DNA from 4 places in the Erwinia sp. HDF1-3R genome. Region 3 is predicted to be linked to each of the others. Evidence: predicted binding sites of a transcription regulator. Region 3 holds the regulator's gene; each other region holds the start of a gene.

Evidence for each region. The regulator CRP, encoded in region 3, controls carbon source genes, mostly activating them, when cyclic AMP is high. The targets are predictions, from matches to a motif close to ATGTGANNNNNNTCACAT.
Region 1: AAGR22_RS16815 (nucleoside-specific channel-forming protein Tsx) is a predicted target of CRP. The motif match lies at 1,123-1,140, and genes of this name have one in related genera.
Region 2: AAGR22_RS01985 (YjcB family protein) is a predicted target of CRP. The motif match lies at 1,150-1,167, and genes of this name have one in related genera.
Region 4: pth (aminoacyl-tRNA hydrolase) is a predicted target of CRP. The motif match lies at 1,442-1,459, and genes of this name have one in related genera.

What each region holds. Positions count from the first base shown of each region.
Region 1 covers NZ_CP155071.1:3,710,723-3,712,926, forward strand. The annotation lists gene AAGR22_RS16810 (hypothetical protein) at 1-956, shown strand, start outside; gene AAGR22_RS16815 (nucleoside-specific channel-forming protein Tsx) at 1,342-2,204, shown strand, end outside.
Region 2 covers NZ_CP155071.1:449,718-451,921, forward strand. The annotation lists gene AAGR22_RS01980 (ATP-grasp fold amidoligase family protein) at 1-690, shown strand, start outside; gene AAGR22_RS01985 (YjcB family protein) at 753-1,034, opposite strand; gene soxS (superoxide response transcriptional regulator SoxS) at 1,207-1,608, opposite strand; gene soxR (redox-sensitive transcriptional activator SoxR) at 1,734-2,204, shown strand.
Region 3 covers NZ_CP155071.1:4,417,512-4,419,715, reverse strand. The annotation lists gene AAGR22_RS20160 (YccS/YhfK family putative transporter) at 1-723, opposite strand, end outside; gene crp (cAMP-activated global transcriptional regulator CRP) at 782-1,414, opposite strand; gene AAGR22_RS20150 (OsmC family protein) at 1,723-2,127, shown strand.
Region 4 covers NZ_CP155071.1:2,083,279-2,085,482, forward strand. The annotation lists gene AAGR22_RS09590 (SulP family inorganic anion transporter) at 1-769, shown strand, start outside; gene pth (aminoacyl-tRNA hydrolase) at 777-1,361, opposite strand; gene ychH (stress-induced protein YchH) at 1,634-1,921, shown strand; gene prs (ribose-phosphate diphosphokinase) at 2,131-2,204, opposite strand, start outside.

The DNA.
Region 1 (2,204 bases), 710 kb from region 3:
CTCCCGAACAATCAGAGACACAACGTTCACAGGCCGATCCACGTCCCCAGGGACTGTCCCGGCTTCCGGGACCGGAAGTTTTATTCCCCGGTATCACGGCTGCCACTACCGTGATACAGGCACAACATGCCCGTGAAAACCCGCTGCATATGTCTCCCTCTCCAGGCTGGTCCCGACATTTATCTACAGAGGCCGTTGAAGATCTCCTGACTGAAATGAATCATAACGGGCTGGCACATGTCGCATGGGGCTCAAAACCAGTATTTTATCTTGAAGGGGCTAATGAGGGTGGCAGCTGGCCACACTTTGCTGATGCGCAGGCCAATGGTATGAAGCATGGTTTCGCCCTGATCCCTTCAGCTAATAACCGTTCTGCCTCACCAGACGATCATGAGGGATATCTGATTAATATTAGCAATGCCCTTAGAGCCATTAATGGAAATAAGCAGCTCTTTTCAGAACGGTTTAATCTGCCAGCTGCAACTGATGCTGGTCTCATTTTGCAGCATCACGTCTTTCCCATGCTGGAGCAGAAGACGCACAATGATGAACCTGAAATTACCGCCGTTCTGCTCGGCTTTGGCCACGAAAACGCCCACGCTTTTAATGACATTAACTCGGGTAATTCAGCACAAAGGCAAAGTGTGCGGCAGCAAAATCAGTCCCTGAACGATTACGTCAGCTCGCGTCTGGATGCAATGTCAGCACAAAACACCCGAGGTCTTCAGGCTCCTGCTATCCCCTCATTTATAAAATTTGACTCACCTGCCACACGCGCAAGCCTGGACAACTATATCACTGAGAGCAGCCGTATTCAGGATGCGCAAACTGACCTGATTGACCGTCATGAGGATCCCAACGTAATGGATGATAATGAAAATGATGAGGCTCTCGAAGAGGAACAGCGGATGATGGCTTCCGCGCTCATGCGCAGACTATGTCAGGAACCTGCGTGATTCCTCATTTTGCATAATTACCGCTACCCTGTCCGGCTGTCAACGGCCTTAGGCATCGCAATAAGGCAGCAAGCCACTGCCTGTCTCATGTACGCAAACGATTACTCCGTATTAAAAACCTTAAAACGGGCCTCTTCCCCCCTTTTCAACGGAATCCGCAAATTAAATGTGAACTGCATCACAATTCAAATTAACTGAAATGAAACAGAGTTTGACAAGTGTGACCAATCTCTATTTCCTAAGTCCTGGATAGCGGCACACTGCTGCAACATTCGACGCGGGTGATTTTAGCTGTGAAAACAGTCGCCCTTTCCTTCTCTGCTGACGACTTAAGAAGACCATCGCAGTGGCTGCAGAAAATGGTCATTAAGCATGTGGTAATATAATGAAATATAAAATACTGATAGCTGGCGCCTTAGCAGCGCTCTCTTATAGTGTCTCTTCAGCGGCGGAAACCACGGCGGCCGCGGCCACCACGGAAAGCCCACAGTACACTTCCGACTGGTGGCACCAGAGCGTTAACGTTGTCGGAAGCTACCACACCCGTTTCGGGCCGCAGTTCAATAACGATGTGTATCTTGAATATGAGGCCTTTGCCAAAAAAGACTGGTTTGATTTCTATGGCTATCTGGACCTGCCCAACTTCTTTGGTGTCGGCAACTCAAACGCTAACGGCATTTTTGACCACGGCACGCCGCTGTTTATGGAGATCGAACCCCGCTTCTCCATTGATAAGCTGACCAACACCGACCTGAGTTTCGGCCCGTTCAAAGAGTGGTACTTTGCTAACAACTATATCTACGATATGGGCCGTAACAGCGATAACCGTCAGAACACCTGGTACATGGGTCTGGGGACGGATATTGATACCCATTCCGATGTCGGGCTGTCGCTGAACGTGTATGCGAAATACCAGTGGGAAAACTACGGTGCCGCCAATGAAAACAGCTGGGATGGCTACCGCTTTAAGGTGAAGTACTTTGTGCCTATCACCACACTGTGGGGCGGTAACCTGAGCTACGTTGGCTTTACTAACTTTGACTGGGGTTCAGACCTGCGCGACGAGGGCGGCTCTTCACGCACCAGCAACTCAATTGCATCGAGCCATATCCTCTCTCTGGGCTACGATCACTGGCACTACTCCGTGGTGGCGCGCTATTTCCACAACGGGGGACAGTGGGCTGACGGTCAGGAGCTGAATTTTGGCAACGGGCCATTTGAAGTGAAGTCTACCGGCTGGGGATACTA
Region 2 (2,204 bases), 830 kb from region 3:
ACGGCCGATCCCATTACGCTGCTGGGACTTAAATCATTAAAAAATACCGTTATCAAACCGAACCACGGCTCCGGTATGGTAGAAATCTTCCTGGATGAGCCGGACTGCATCCAGAAACAGCTGTTGATTAAACGCTGTGAAGAGTGGTTGAGTCGTGATTTTTCGCATGAAGCTCGCGAGATCCACTATCGTTACATCAAGCCCAGGATTCTGGTGGAGAAGTATGTGGGCGACGGCAAGTTCGCTGCTATTGACTACAAGTTTCATATGTTCAATAAAAAAGACGGCAATTATGAGTACGTGCTGCAGGTGATTTACAACCGCAGCGGCAACTCGCCGCTCTCTATGAACTTTTACGTCAACAATCTCAGCCACTGCTTCTACAAGATCCGCGATACGGGTCTCGATATCAGCGGCGATCGGGAGACGCTCGAGAAGGCTCTGGAGTTAAGTAAGAAGCTGGCGAGTGACTTCGATTATGTTCGCGTTGACTGGTACATCAGTGAGGGCCAGATCTACTTTGGCGAGCTGACTTTCACGCCGGGCGCGGGGATGGTCACCGGACTGGAACAGGGGCTGGATAAAATGATGGGTGATATGTGGCTCCAGGAGCGTAAATCTGCCGCGCTGCCGCGGGCGCATCGCCCGGAAGAGACCGCGCCTCTACCTGCTGTATTTAAGAAGATCTGATGATGTGGTTAAGGTAAACGGTGAGCCGCCTGTTACTCAGAATTTGCGGCTCACGGGGGCGGTTAAGGCATGGGGTAATCGGCGGGCGTGTGGCTCATTACGTCGATGAAGACATCTTTAGTGACGTGCCAAAAATTTTGTAGATTGCTCATGCTTAGCGTCATGCCCAGCAGGCCGGTTACAAACCAGCAGGACATGCCAATCCCGATGCCGGTAAAGATAAAGGCCATTGCGTTATGGCTGCTTTTGCGGCACCTGACGTTAAATGTGCTGGCCAGAAACATCATCACAGCACTCACCAGTTCCCATCTCATCAATATCAGGCTTGTGGTTAAGGTTCCCATATCTCGTTCAAACTCCGCGAATAACTGCCCTGACAATAGGTAGTGGCATCACGCGATTTGGACGAAGGGTTGCCAGGATAAGCCCTTAGTCGAAGCTGACCCAGAGGTCATATAAGTGTGACGACGGTCACATTATATCACTCGTTTTTAAAATTTGAATAATTTTTAGGCATTAAAGCAGGCTATTGCTGTGATATCCCATGCCAGCACTGCAGTCAAAGGCATAGCTGGTCTGACGGGTCAGCGACTGGCGGCGCATGCTATGGCGGTAAGCGGTAGGCGTCAGGGAAAACTGGCGGCGGAAGACGCGGGAAAATGTCTGCTGCGAATCATAGCCATACTGCATCGCAATATCAAAAACCGGCCGCTGCGTCTTACGAAGCGCTTCAGCGGCCAGCGTTAACCTGCGCTCACGAATATATCCCCCCAGCGTCTGTTTGGTCACGGCGCGAAACATCCGCTGCAGATGCCATTTTGAATAGCCCGATTTAGCGGCGACGTCATCAATTGACAGGGTTTTGTCGAGATTATTCTCAATCCAGTCGGTCAGTGTGTGGATGATGTTGTCATGCATACGTCTTTTCTCCCTGGTTCAGCTGCGCTGTCAGCCCCGGATGGGTAAATTGCGCCAGAAACGATGTCGCCTTCTCAATGGCTGCTGAGTATAATTCCTCAAGTTAACTTGAGGTAAAGGGCAAAATGAAAAAAAATCTCCACGGCGCGAACAAGCGTGAACTGACACCAGGCGATGTGGCACAGCGCTGTGGCGTCGCCGTATCAGCGCTCCATTTCTATGAAAGTAAAGGATTAATCAGCAGCTTTCGCAATCCGGGAAATCAGCGGCGCTATAACCGCGACGTACTGCGACGGGTCGCAATTGTTAAAATTGCCCAGCGCATCGGTATACCTCTGGCAACCATTGGTGAGCATCTGCTGCAATTTCCACCGGGAAAAAGGATGTCGCCTAAGGACTGGCGAGGCCTGACCGAACGCTGGCGGCAAGAGCTGGATCGACGTATCGCGACGCTGACCCGACTGCGCGACGACCTGGATGGCTGCATCGGCTGCGGCTGCCTGTCTATGGCCGACTGCCCGTTGCGCAACCCTGATGACCGTCTTGGCGAACGGGGGACCGGTGCGATCCTGCTGGAGCCGACGAACGAGCCATAA
Region 3 (2,204 bases):
ATGCTCCTGCAAATCCAGTGCGACCTGAAACGCGCGGATGAGACGTTTATGATGGCTGTCGCGGTTGGCGGCCAGCATATGCATCTGCTGATAGCAGATGCCGATCAGATCGACGGCTTTTTGCTGGCGGGCCAGCAGCGGCGGCAGGGCTTTTTCAGGATCGGTCAGACGGGTGAGCAGGGTATATTTGGCTTCACAATAGTCGGCCAGCTCGCGGTATAGCAGGCTGAGGGTTTCGCGCATCGGCTGCTCTTTCCACAGCCAGAACCAGAACCAGTTGAACACCCCGTACCAGATCGTCCCCAGCACGTAGAGCAGGGGCGGCTCCCATATCGGCATGCGACCGGCCAGACTCAGGGTGAAGATGGCGGCGATAAGCGATCCGGGCAGCAGCCTGGCATGCAGTGGGCTGATTTCACCCGTGACGCCCAGCAGCATTGCCATAGCAAACAGAATCGCAGGCAGGGGAACGCTGTGCTCACCCAGGTACTGGATCAGAAAGCTACTAAAGGCAAACAGGCTTCCGCCCACGATAAGGCGTTTGAAAAAGCGCTTATGCGGCGTATCCAGACCGGCGTTATTGCAGCATGCGGGTACCAGGGAGAACAGCAGTCCCTTTTGCAGATCGCCCAACAGCCATCCAATCGCTACTGGTAAACAGAGCACCAGCGTCTGACGCAGGGCATAGTTAACCTCAGGATGATAAATCAGTCTGCGCCACATCGCTCCATACCAATAAAAAAGGCGCAACGGGAGGTTGCGCCGGGGGGATCAGAGCCGGTTAGCGCGTGCCATAAACTACGATAGTTTTACCGTGTGCGGAGATCAGATTCTGATCTTCCAGCATTTTGAGTATGCGGCCCACGGTTTCGCGCGAGCAGCCCACAATCTGACCAATTTCCTGGCGGGTGATTTTGATCTGCATCCCATCCGGGTGAGTCATTGCATCCGGCTGCTTAGCCAGATTCAGTAGCGTCTGCGCGATGCGACCCGTCACATCGAGGAAAGCTAAATTCCCCACTTTCTCAGACGTCACCTGCAGGCGACGAGCCATCTGCGAAGAGAGTCGCATCAGAATATCAGGGTTAACCTGAATAAGCTGACGGAATTTCTTATAGGATATTTCAGCCACTTCACAGGCGGTTTTCGCCCTGACCCATGCGCTACGCTCCTGACCCTCTTCAAACAGGCCAAGTTCACCGATAAAGTCGCCCTGGTTGAGGTAAGAGAGGATCATCTCTTTGCCTTCCTCATCCTTAATGAGCACCGCTACTGAACCTTTCACGATGTAGTAAAGCGTTTCCGCTTTCTCACCCTGGTGAATTAGCGTGCTTTTGGATGGATACTTATGAATATGGCAATGTGACAGGAACCATTCAAGAGTCGGGTCTGTTTGCGGTTTGCCGAGAACCATTCGCGATTATCCTCTGTTGTCATCATGCCTAAACACAGGGGCAGAGTTCCCTGTCAGGCGTTGAAATAGTGACGCGTTTCCCCTCAGGGAAATTATCCCGAACCCTGTCGCAGGCCTGGGTCGTTATGTTGTGCCGTTTCGTCATGCTTGTAGAGTACGAACGAAATTATTACAGCTTTGTTTGTAGCACAGCTTGGAACGAGTGTCTTGTGTTGTCTCGCTTCAGCATAGTGTGAAAATTGTCGCATTGCCGTTTTTGTTGCCGAAGCGTAATCTGGCGTTAACTGAATGACTTAGAGGGATTTGTTATGCAAGCACGTGTTAAATGGGTAGAAGGGCTCACCTTTTTGGGAGAATCCTCATCTGGACACCAGATTTTAATGGACGGCAATGCGGGCGATAAGGCACCCAGCCCAATGGAAATGGTGCTGATGGCGGCCGGCGGGTGTAGCGCCATCGACGTGGTGTCAATCCTGCAAAAGGGGCGCCATGACGTGGCTGACTGCGAGGTCAAACTGACTTCCGAACGCCGGGAAGAAGCACCCCGTCTGTTCACCCATATCAACCTGCACTTTATTGTCAGCGGTAAGGGCCTGGAGGAGAAAGCCGTTTCCCGCGCCGTCGACCTGTCGGCAGAAAAGTATTGCTCCGTTGCCCTGATGCTGGGCAAAGGCGTTGAAATCACCCACAGCTTTGAAGCGATCGAAATTTAACATTCCATTAGCCCCAGCCTGTGGGGCTAATGCGCAGTGGCCCAGACTGTTTTTTTCTCTGTGCTTAACGCACGGTG
Region 4 (2,204 bases), 2.3 Mb from region 3:
GGTACTGGACGATATGGGCAGTAAAAAGGGCAACGGTAACCGGGAGTGCGTCGCACAGGGCATTGGCAATACCCTTTGCGGCTTCTTCGGCAGCTTCGCCGGCTGTGCGATGATCGGTCAGTCGATTATTAACTTTACCTCCGGCGGTCGCGGACGGATTTCCAATCTGGTTGGGGCCGTTCTGCTGATCCTGTTTGTTATCAGCCTGTCGAAATATATCGCGCTGCTGCCGGTGGCCGCGCTGGCGGGTATTATGTTTGTGGTCTGCATCAATACCTTTGAATGGACATCGCTGCGTCGCCTTAAGCGCATGCCAAAGCCGGACGCGGTGATTATGGTGGCCGTTACCCTGGTGACCATCTATACCGACCTGGCCATGGCGGTTATCTGCGGCGTGATTATCTCGGCGCTGGTGTTTGCCTGGCAGCATGCACGCATTACCATCGTAGAGCAGCGGGAAGAAGAGGGCGTGAAGACGTACCGGCTTGAAGGGCCGCTATTCTTTGGTTCGGCTGCCAGCTTTAACGAATTGTTTCACCCGGAGCAGGATTGCGAGGCGGTGGTGATTGATTTTGCCCATACGCGCGTGATGGATTCGAGCGGCGTGGAGGCGATTGATAAACTCACCAGCCGCTACGTGGAGGCGGGACGCAGCGTCCGGCTGCGTCATCTCAGCCGTGACTGCATCAGCCTACTGAAGAAAGCGGGCCCGTTCTGCAGCCATGAGCTGGATGACCCCAACTATCAGGTGGCCGCAGACAGCGACTAATATTGCATCAGGCTTTAAACGCGTGAAGGCGATTCATCGCCTTGAGCTTATCTTCCTTCAGCCAGAGCTCGGTACAGCGGGCAGCCTCATCTATCGCACTGTCGATGAGCGTCTGCTCGGCGGCCTGAGGTTTTCCCAGTACAAATCCCACCACTTTATTACGATCGCCAGGATGCCCGATGCCAATGCGCAGGCGGTGGAAGTCCTGGCTGTTCCCCAGCTTGCTGATGATATCCTTTAGACCGTTGTGCCCGCCATGGCCGCCTCCCTGTTTGAATTTTGCGATGCCGGGAAGCAGGTCCAGCTCATCGTGCGCTACCAGAATCTCTTCCGGCGCGATACGGTAAAAGGTTGCCATCGCGGCGACGGCTTTACCGCTCAGGTTCATAAAGGTGGTGGGCACCAGCAGGCGGACATCGTTGCCACTCAGGTTCAGGCGGGCGGTGTAGCCGTAGAATTTGCTCTCTTCCTTTAGGGACTGGTTGTGTCGTTCAGCCAGGAGATCAACGTACCAGGCTCCGGCGTTGTGGCGGGTTGCGGCATATTCGGCGCCGGGGTTGGCAAGGCCCACAATCAGTTTAATGCTGCTCACTTGTCTCTGTTCCTGAAGAATGCGTTATCAGGGGGCTAGTGTACCTGGCAGAACGGCAGAACTCAAAGTAACGCGCAGTGATGTGACGAAAGCCACACTAATCGCCCTGCGTGATAATAAGTTTTCTATAGTAAAACAACCCTTTAGACGTAAAGTTATGTCAAACTTTAAGCAATAAATGTGATCGGACCCGCACCAGACTGCATATCCATTAGGTAAACTTATCTTACTTTGGGGTGGATTCTGCCCCGCTTTGCTTCTGGAGGTGGATTATGAAACGTAAACATGCACATTACGCGGGTAACGCGCTGATGGTATTGGGTTTGGTGGTGATGCTGGCTGGCATTGCTTTTGCCGTACTGAACCAGCTTCCTCAGCTCCAGATGCCGCAGCTGATGATCCAAGGTTCAATTCTTAGCATTTTCATCGGCGCGCTGCTGTGGCTGGTTGGCGCGCGCATTAGCGGACGTGAAAAGATAACCGATCACTACTACTGGGTGCGCCATTATGGCGATGAGCGCTGCCGTCGCCCTTCCGGCAACCATCACGGACATCAGTAATTCTGCCCCCACAGCTTCGTTTTTATGGAACTGTCGTGATAGCTCACCGTAAAAGTGGCGCTGTAAATCACGTCCTGGCAGGAGGGCATAAAAGCCAGCGTTTGAAGGGAATTAGTATTCGCCGGTGGGAACCGGGTGGCAGGGACGATCAGCGTTTGCTGTTCAGCTAGCGCGAAAGAAGTGGGACGGGCGAACCCGTCCCACGTTTATTAATGCTCGAACATCGCAGAAATAGACTCTTCATTGCTGATGCGACGAATCGCTTCAGCCAGCATGCCAGAGA